2 regions of the uncultured Exiguobacterium sp. genome follow, and region 2 is predicted to be linked to the other one. Evidence: riboswitches for the same ligand, from Rfam matches in the RefSeq annotation. Region 2 holds a riboswitch; the other holds the start of a gene.
What was found. A riboswitch is a leader RNA that binds a small molecule or an ion and turns the genes downstream of it on or off. The one in region 2 is predicted to bind S-adenosylmethionine.
Positions count from the first base shown of each region.

Region 1: another riboswitch for S-adenosylmethionine. It lies ahead of ACHWTJ_RS01425 (amino acid permease); the one in region 2 lies ahead of metK (methionine adenosyltransferase).

Region 1 is NZ_CAXYJR010000003.1:17,125-21,556, forward strand. Features, by position in the region: gene mmuM (homocysteine S-methyltransferase) at 1-595, opposite strand, end outside; gene ACHWTJ_RS01425 (amino acid permease) at 570-1,973, opposite strand; SAM riboswitch class I at 2,051-2,152, opposite strand; gene ACHWTJ_RS01430 (ketopantoate reductase family protein) at 2,189-3,106, opposite strand; gene ACHWTJ_RS01435 (GntR family transcriptional regulator) at 3,289-4,005, shown strand; gene gntK (gluconokinase) at 3,998-4,432, shown strand, end outside.
Region 2 is NZ_CAXYJR010000005.1:513,078-517,509, reverse strand. Features, by position in the region: gene ACHWTJ_RS04320 (GNAT family N-acetyltransferase) at 1-459, opposite strand, end outside; gene metK (methionine adenosyltransferase) at 597-1,805, opposite strand; SAM riboswitch class I at 1,934-2,060, opposite strand; gene pckA (phosphoenolpyruvate carboxykinase (ATP)) at 2,295-3,863, shown strand; gene ACHWTJ_RS04305 (EAL and HDOD domain-containing protein) at 4,094-4,432, opposite strand, start outside.

The sequences.
Region 1 (4,432 bases), on a different contig from region 2:
TGTGCGTCGCATCTTGAAGCGAGAACGTCAGCCAAGCGGACACTTCCGGATACGTTTCAAGAATCCGGAACAACACGACAGCTTCCTCGAGCGACGGAATCGTCTCGAATGCCAGCAGATCTGCCCCCGCTTCAATCAACGCTTCAATCCGTGGTCTGTGGAAGGCTTCTAGCACATCTACTGATACCCCATAATGACCGCGATACTCAGAACCATCTGCTAAGTAAGCACCATAAGGACCTACTGATCCCGCGATCAATGCGTCACTCTTTCCGATACGCGTGCGTGCGTTTTGCGCCAAGGTGACCGTTTGTCGGATCAGTTTCTCTGCTTCCTCGGTTGAAATGTGACGTTGCTTGAATCCTTCGATACTTGCTTGATAACTTGAAGTGATCGCAACATCGGCACCTACTTCAAAGTAATCACGATGGACACGCTCAATCTGTTCCGGCGCTTCAATCAAGAGACGTGCTGACCAAAGCGGGTCGTTCAGGTCGAATCCCTTCTGTTCAAGTTCGGTTGCAAGGGCACCATCTAAAATAAGAAAGGGAACTTCTTGTAATCGTTGATCAACTGGATTTTTGATTCGGGACATCTTCAACACTCCGTTTCTGAGAAGAATTCGTGAACGCATGAACGACATAACAGATCACGATGAATGGAATACCACAGTACAAGGCAATTCGTTGTGTCGGATCAAATCCGATACCAATCAAGGAAATCAAACAAACGACGAGAGCGGCAATCGGTACGAATGGAAAAAGTGGTGTGCGATAGACCAATTCGTCGACCGTATGCCCTTCACGGAGGAATTGTTTCCGGAAACGATACTGGGCAACGCTGATACTCATCCAAACGACGACGACAGCGAGACCAGAAATCGAGACGAGCGCGATATAAACACTTCCTGCCGCATAAATACTAGACAGCAAGGCAAGTCCTCCGCCAAGCATGCTGAACAATACAGCTCGAAGCGGTACCCCACTTGGTGTCACCTGGGCGAAGAAGCGTGGAATCATGCGTTCGTTCGCAAGCGACCAGAGCATCCGAGAGGCGGCGTAAAGTCCAGAGTTCGCTGCTGACAAGATTGCTGTCAAAATGACAAAGTTCATCACGTCTGCTGCGTAGGGAATTCCGATCCGTTCAAATACGGCGACGAACGGACTTTCGAGCACACCTTTCCCTTCCGTTGGCAATAAGACGGCTAACACGATGATCGTACCGACGAAGAAGAGAACGAGTCGCAAAATCGTCGTCCGGATCGCAAGCGGAATCGTCCGCTTCGGATCAACTGCTTCACCCGCTGCGACACCAATCAATTCCGTTCCCGAGTAAGCAAAGTTCACGGCAAGCATCGTCATGAAGATGGCGAAAGCGCCATTTGGGAATAATCCACCTTCCGTTAAGGAAGAAAAGAATGGGGCTGGGCTACCATCTTGCAGTGGAATGAAGCCGACGATCGCTCCCGCACCAAGTAAAATGAAAGCAATGATCGTCACGACCTTAATGGCGGAAAACCAAAACTCGACTTCAGCGAACACACGGACCTTTAAGACATTGATACCAAGGATCATCGCAGCGAACAATGCGCTGAACACCCAGACCGGAATCGACGGGAACCAACGTTGCATCAAAATGCCTGCCGCCGTGAATTCTGAACCAAGGGCGACCGTCCATGTCAGCCAGTAGAGCCAGGCGACTGTATAACCTGTGCCGGGTCCGATGTACTTCGTTGCGTACTTATGGAATGATCCGGTTTCCGGCATGTGAACGGCGAGTTCACCGAGACTTAACATGACTAAGTAAACGACGACGGCCCCGATCAAATACGATAAAATCGTTCCGACGCGTCCTGCTTGTTCCAACGTATAACCTGTACTTAAAAATAACCCTGTTCCGATAACACCACCTAACGACAGCATGATCAGATGACGTGATTCCATCTTGCGTCGAAACGCTCCGCTCGTTTTCATGAATCCATTTCCTCCTCGTTCCACCTATTTCAAACAAAAAACGCATCCTCACGGATGCGTCGGTCGACAATTCGGAAATCTTATCGATCGGGTGCAGCACCCGCAGGAATTAGCACAGTATCTTTCGACCTGTTGCTGAGGTTTCATAGGGCCAGTCCCTCCACCTCTCTGGATAAGTATGTAATTGTTCCTAACCATATCAGAATGCAGATAATTCAGTCAACAAGCAGTTCTCGATTTTTTTGATAAATCCATAAATTAGATTCAATCAGTTGAAGGTGACGTGGAGAGCGTGTTTCGAGCAACGTGCTAAAGAAATGTTCCACTTCGACAGGCTGACCCTTTTCCATGTCCCGTAACATCGACGATTTCATCGTGTCTTCCATTGCATGCATCTGCTTCAGCAAGACCGCTTCTACATCATCATTGAAAATTGCACCTTGTTCTTCCATCGCTTGTTTCGCTTCCTTCATGACGTCTTGAATCATCTGATAACCAATTGGGTCCTTGCGAACTGGACCGATGGCAGAGCGAAATAGTGTCGTCACGCCCGCAAATGTCGAAATGAAGAGGTACTTTTGCCACATGTCATCCATGATATGCATCGAGTACGCCATCGGTGCCTTCGCTTTCGCAAAACGTGTTGCAATCTCCTCTAAACGCGCTGTTGGTTTACCGGTTCGTGAACCAAACAATAGCCGATGAGACGGGCTTGTCTGTACAATACGCCCTTCTGCATCAAGCGTCGATTCGATGAAGCAAAGCCCTCCCAGTACTCGATCTTCTCCGAAGACTTCTGTTAACCGGCGAATATGACGCATCCCGTTCAATAAGGGAATGATATATGTATCTTCCGAAATGAATGGCGCAAGATCCTGTAAGACGTCATCCAAGTGATAGGCTTTCGTAGAAAGTAAGACGACATCAAATGTGTGATTTGGTCGCATGTCTCGTGTCACTAACTGAGGCGTGATCGTGATATCACCATGAGGACTAGTAATCTGTAACCCTGTCTTTTGTAATTGTTCATAGCGCTTCGGACGAACAAAGAATGTCACCTGTTCCCCTTGCTCAGCAAGACGTCCCCCGAAATAACCTCCAACTGCTCCTGCACCTACGACTAAAACATGCATATGCATTACCTCCTTTTTAACTAATCGATTCGTTACTTACTCCTTCACCCTAACATATCGGAAACCATTTTCCTGATTCCTACTTGAATCACTAAAATGTAAGTTAAGCGTTTGCATTTTAGAAAAAAACGTTTATACTAACTTGTATACAAGTATACTCACTCTAGAAATCAGGTGATTCCATGTCAGAACTGTTATACCCCCTGAAGTGGTTAGCGAAAGCTTCCGCCGGAGATCGTGTTGCACACGAGTTACGGATGCGGATTATTTCAGGAAAGATTGAAAGCGGTACCATCTTATCTGAGAATAAATTAGCCTCTGATTTTTCAGTCAGTCGCTCTCCTGTCCGGGATGCGTTAAAGGTCCTTGCATCCGAACAATTGATTCGTCTCGAACGAATGGGAGCGGTCGTCGTCGGTTTGTCCGAGCGCGACATTCAGGAAATCTATGATGTCCGGTTGCTCATCGAAACATTCGTCTTCGAGCGACTCGTCAAAATCGAACGGTCTGAACTCGTCCGTGAGCTCAGTAAAATTCTAGAAATGATGAAAGTTGCCATCAAATACAAGGATGCCGATGAATTTTCCTTCCAGGACGTACTGTTTCATGAAACAATCATCCGCTCGATCGATCATGGGTATGTCAGCATGATTTGGCAAAATCTTAAACCGGTCATGGAAAGTTTCATCCTCCTATCGATGCGGGTACGATTCGAGGAAGACATCGAAGACTTCGAACGCATTCTCGCGAACCACGCCTTGTATATCGAAGCGATCGAGACAGGGGATCGTGAACGGATGGTTGCTTCCTTACATCAGAACTTTGATGACGTCCAGGAAGTCGAAGATCTCTGGAAAACGCAACAAATGATGTCGAAAGGAGTCGATTCACATGACTGAATACATGTTAGGCGTCGATATCGGTACGACGAGTACGAAAGCAGTCTTATTTACGACAAAAGGAGAGGTTGTCGGACAAACGAATGTCGGTTACCCACTCCACACACCAAACCGTTCGACGGCGGAGCAGGATCCGGAAGAAATTTTTGATGCTGTACTCGAATCGATCCGTTTGATCACAAAACGTCATCCAAGCATGCCACCAAAGTTCGTCGCGTTCAGTAGTGCTATGCACAGCTTGATCGCGATGGACGCACAGCATCAGCCATTGACTGCCTGCATCACATGGGCGGACAGTCGGAGTGAAGCATGGTCGAACAAGATTAAGGAACAATACGGTTTCTCGATCTATCACCGGACCGGGACACCGATCCATCCGATGTCACCGCTCAGCAAAATCAGTTGGCTCGTCGAAGATCGTCCGGAG
Region 2 (4,432 bases):
AGATTCTACTTGCCCAAAGACTTCTTCTGTCATCTCACTGAGTTCTTCAAAACCGAATGAGGTCAAAAACTGACGCGCTTTATAGTTACGTGCTTCTACGTATACTTCGAGTGGGACGGCTTCTTGTCGTTCGAGTTCCCGGATCAGCCGTCGCCCGATTCCGTTTTGCTGATATTTCGGTAAAACATATAGACGAACGATTTCCCACGTTCCCTCAACATCAACAGCATGAATGAAACCGACGATCTCCTCGTCGATGATTCCGACATAAAAATACTCTCCCCGTGCTTCTTCCGCCGTCCGGATCGCACGAACGACTTCTTCTTGCGGATACGCCTCCTGCACGAAATGCGCTTTCGAACGCTCGGAATAGATTTCTGCATACGTATCCAACCAAGATGTGACGGCAATGTCATGAATACGTCCTGCATCAGCTGGAATAGCTTCGCGTATTTCCATAATCGGAACCCCCCTTTGTATTCATACGAATCGACTCATGTACTTTTACCCTCTTCTAGAAAAAACATTCGTTTCCTGCAAAGTTCCCCTGAAACAAAAAAGTCCGAAAACCCGCGTAGGATTTTCGGACTTTTTGATTATGCGAAACGTTTTGCTTGTTCTTCAAGAACTGCTGCTTTATCTGTTTGCTCCCATGGAAGCTCAACATCTGTACGACCGAAGTGACCGTATGCAGCTGTTTGACGATAGATCGGACGACGGAGATCAAGCATGTTGATGATTCCAGCCGGACGAAGATCGAAGTTTTCAGCAACCAATTCGACGAGTTGCGCTTCAGGAAGTTTTCCTGTACCGAATGTGTCAACCGCGATTGATACCGGATGCGCAACACCGATTGCGTACGCGAGTTGAACTTCTGCTTTATCTGCAAGACCTGCAGCAACGAGGTTCTTCGCGACGTAACGTGCTGCGTATGCAGCTGAACGGTCGACTTTTGTTGGATCTTTACCTGAGAATGCTCCACCGCCGTGGCGTGCGTATCCACCGTACGTATCAACGATGATCTTACGACCAGTCAATCCAGCATCTCCTTGTGGTCCACCGATGACGAAACGACCTGTTGGGTTGATGAAGAATTTCGTTGCTGCGTCGATATATTCAGCCGGGATGACCGGTGTGATGACGTGTTCTTTCAAGTCAGCTTGGATTTGCTCAAGCGTGACTTCTTCTGCGTGTTGTGTCGAGATGACGATCGTATCGACACGAACCGGCTCGTTGTTCTCGTTGTATTCGACCGTGACTTGTGTTTTTCCGTCCGGACGAAGGTAGTCGAGTTGACCGTTTTTACGCACTTCTGCCAAACGGCGTGCGAGACGGTGAGAGAGAGAGATTGGAAGTGGCATGAGTTCTGGTGTTTCTTTCGTTGCGTAACCGAACATGAGACCTTGGTCTCCTGCACCGATTGCATCGATTTCTGCATCAGACATGCTACCTTCACGTGCTTCAAGCGCTTGGTCGACACCAAGAGCGATGTCTGCTGATTGCTCATCGATTGATGTCAATACAGCACATGTGTCCGCGTCAAAACCGTATTTCGCGCGTGTATAACCGATTTCACGAATCGTTTCACGGACGACTTTTGGAATGTCGACATAAGTCGATGTCGTGATCTCACCTGCAACGAGAACGAGACCTGTTGTAACAGAAGTTTCTGCCGCAACACGCGCGTTTGGATCCGCTGCGAGGATTGCATCAAGAATTGAATCCGAAATTTGGTCACAGATTTTATCTGGATGACCTTCAGTGACTGACTCCGACGTGAATAGTCGGCGATTAAGGTTTGTCATGTATGACCCTCCCAAAAAAGAATTTGACGGTGTACTCATTTCCCCTAGTTGAGTGGGACGGTAAAATGAAAAAAACCTTTCCAAGTCCAAAAAATGGTCAGGGAAAGGTTGTGCGTTCTTCCTTTACCCTCTTATCGTTCGAAGTGTTTACTTCGCTTCAGGAGAGCACCTTTTCCCTCATTAATATGTGAATTAATGTAGGACGGTTGCCGGGTTTCTTCGGGCCTTGTTCCCTCCACCTGCTCAGAATAAGAGTATCCGTTACGAATTACATGATATAAAGTTGTACCTACTCTGTCAAGCAAGGTTTCAAATTCTAGTCGAAACTTTTTGAAAGAGATGTTAAACTGTTAATGCTGAAAGCGTTTCCAGATAAATAGAAATCAGCACGAGAAAATGATTGCTCTCTCTTTAGTATGTCATATATAATAAATGTGTCATACTAAATGCAGTGAGCCAAAACCAACGTAGGGGAAAGGTGGGGTCAGGATGCCGATGACGGTCCTGAATATCGAAGAACTACTCAAGAAAGAGCATGTGTTCAAACAACTATCTGTTGCTGAACTTGTCGAACATGCGATTCGAAACGAAGAAGGTGTCCTTGCTGAGAACGGCGCATTATCTGTAGAAACGGGGAAATTTACAGGTCGTTCACCAAAAGATAAGTTCATCGTCCGTGATTCTTCCTGCGAGTCTCACATTGATTGGGGTCATGTCAACCAACCGATGGATGGAGACAAATTTGAACAATTGTTGCAAAAGGTTCTTCGTTACATGAACGAAGCCGATCAGCTCTACTACACAGAAGCTGCAGCAGGTGCAGATACGCACTTCACCCTTCCGGTCCGTGTGCTCACACAATACGCTTGGCATAACCTGTTTGCCAAACAACTCTTTTTACGCGAGTATCCTGAAGTGGCTGCCTTCGAACCGTTCACGGTCGTCTATGCGCCACATTTTAAAGCAGATCCTGCCGTTGACGGAACGAACTCCGAGACGTTCATCGCGATGTCGTTTGAACACCGGATCGTCTTGATCGGTGGAACGGAATACGCTGGCGAAATTAAAAAATCGATCTTTTCCGTCATGAACTACCTCTTGCCACAAGAAAACGTGCTTTCGATGCACTGCTCGGCAAACGTTGGACACGAAGGCGACGTTGCCTTGTTCTTCGGTCTATCTGGTACTGGTAAGACCACCCTTTCAGCAGACGATAGTCGTCAATTGATTGGGGACGACGAACATGGTTGGTCGCACGACGGTGTCTTCAACATCGAAGGGGGATGTTATGCGAAGACGGTCAACCTATCGCGTGAAAAAGAACCACAAATCTTTGACGCGATCCGTTTTGGAACCGTCCTTGAGAACGTCGTGCTCGATGAAGCCCGTCATCCTGATTACGATGATACATCGTTGACGGAAAATACGCGTGCCGCTTATCCGATCACAGCAATCGATAACATCGCTGTTCCATCACGCGCTGGTCACCCGAAGACAATCGTTTTCTTGACAGCTGATGCGTACGGTGTCTTGCCTCCGATCAGTAAATTGACGAAAGAACAAGCGATGTACCACTTCCTATCAGGGTATACATCAAAACTCGCTGGTACAGAACGGGGTATCACGGAACCGGAAGCAACGTTCTCGACATGCTTCGGTTCACCGTTCCTTCCACTGATGCCTGAAAAATATGCGACGATGCTCGGCGAATTGATTGATCGTCACGGTGTCACCGTTTATCTCGTCAACACAGGTTGGACAGGTGGTGCTTACGGAACGGGTAGCCGTATGAAGCTATCGTATACACGGACGATGGTCAACGCTGCCGTCAACGGTACACTTGCAACAATTCCAACAGAAGAACACCCGATCTTTGGACTTCATATGCCGCTTGAAGTTCCTGGTGTTCCAAGCGAGTTACTCAACCCTGTACGCGTCTGGTCGAATCCGGACGAATACGACACACAAGCGCGTTCGCTTGCTGAGAAATTCCAGAACAATTTCCTCCGTTTCGAGAGTGCGACGGATGCGATCAAGTCAGCTGGTCCACGCCTATAAAGTAGAATTTTCTGACTTGCATCAAAAAGATAGACACTGAATTTACATCATTTCACTAAAAAATCTGAGTCCGATCTTCACGGACTCAGATTTTTTAGTTACTCCTTAATCCTTAGAAATTCTTCCTATCAAGCGATTCGAGACGAATAAAAACGTGTAATCCTACTCAGTTAAGAGAATGATTACACGTCGTCCTATGTTTAGAAAAAAGTCTCCAAACTCTTATTTAGTTATATGATCGAGTCTGACTCTTCTTGAATATGTTTTTCTCGCTGCATGAGCCACTCTTGACTTTCCGTCAGTAAGGCATAGGCTCGCGGAAGTGATACATTTAAACGCTGACTCAGCAGTTCAAACTGATCAAAATCACCACGATCCGCACTAATCGCAAGCACTAAGCAATCCCGAAACGGATGATCCTTTCCTTGTAGAACAATTTTCAGAGAATCTTCGAGTGGCAATTGATCGATGATATCGTCAATATCAACGGATAATAACGCATCGATGTGCGATAACAAGCCAATCATGTAAGCACTCTCCGGTTGTAGTGTTCGTGTTTCGGTAGCAAA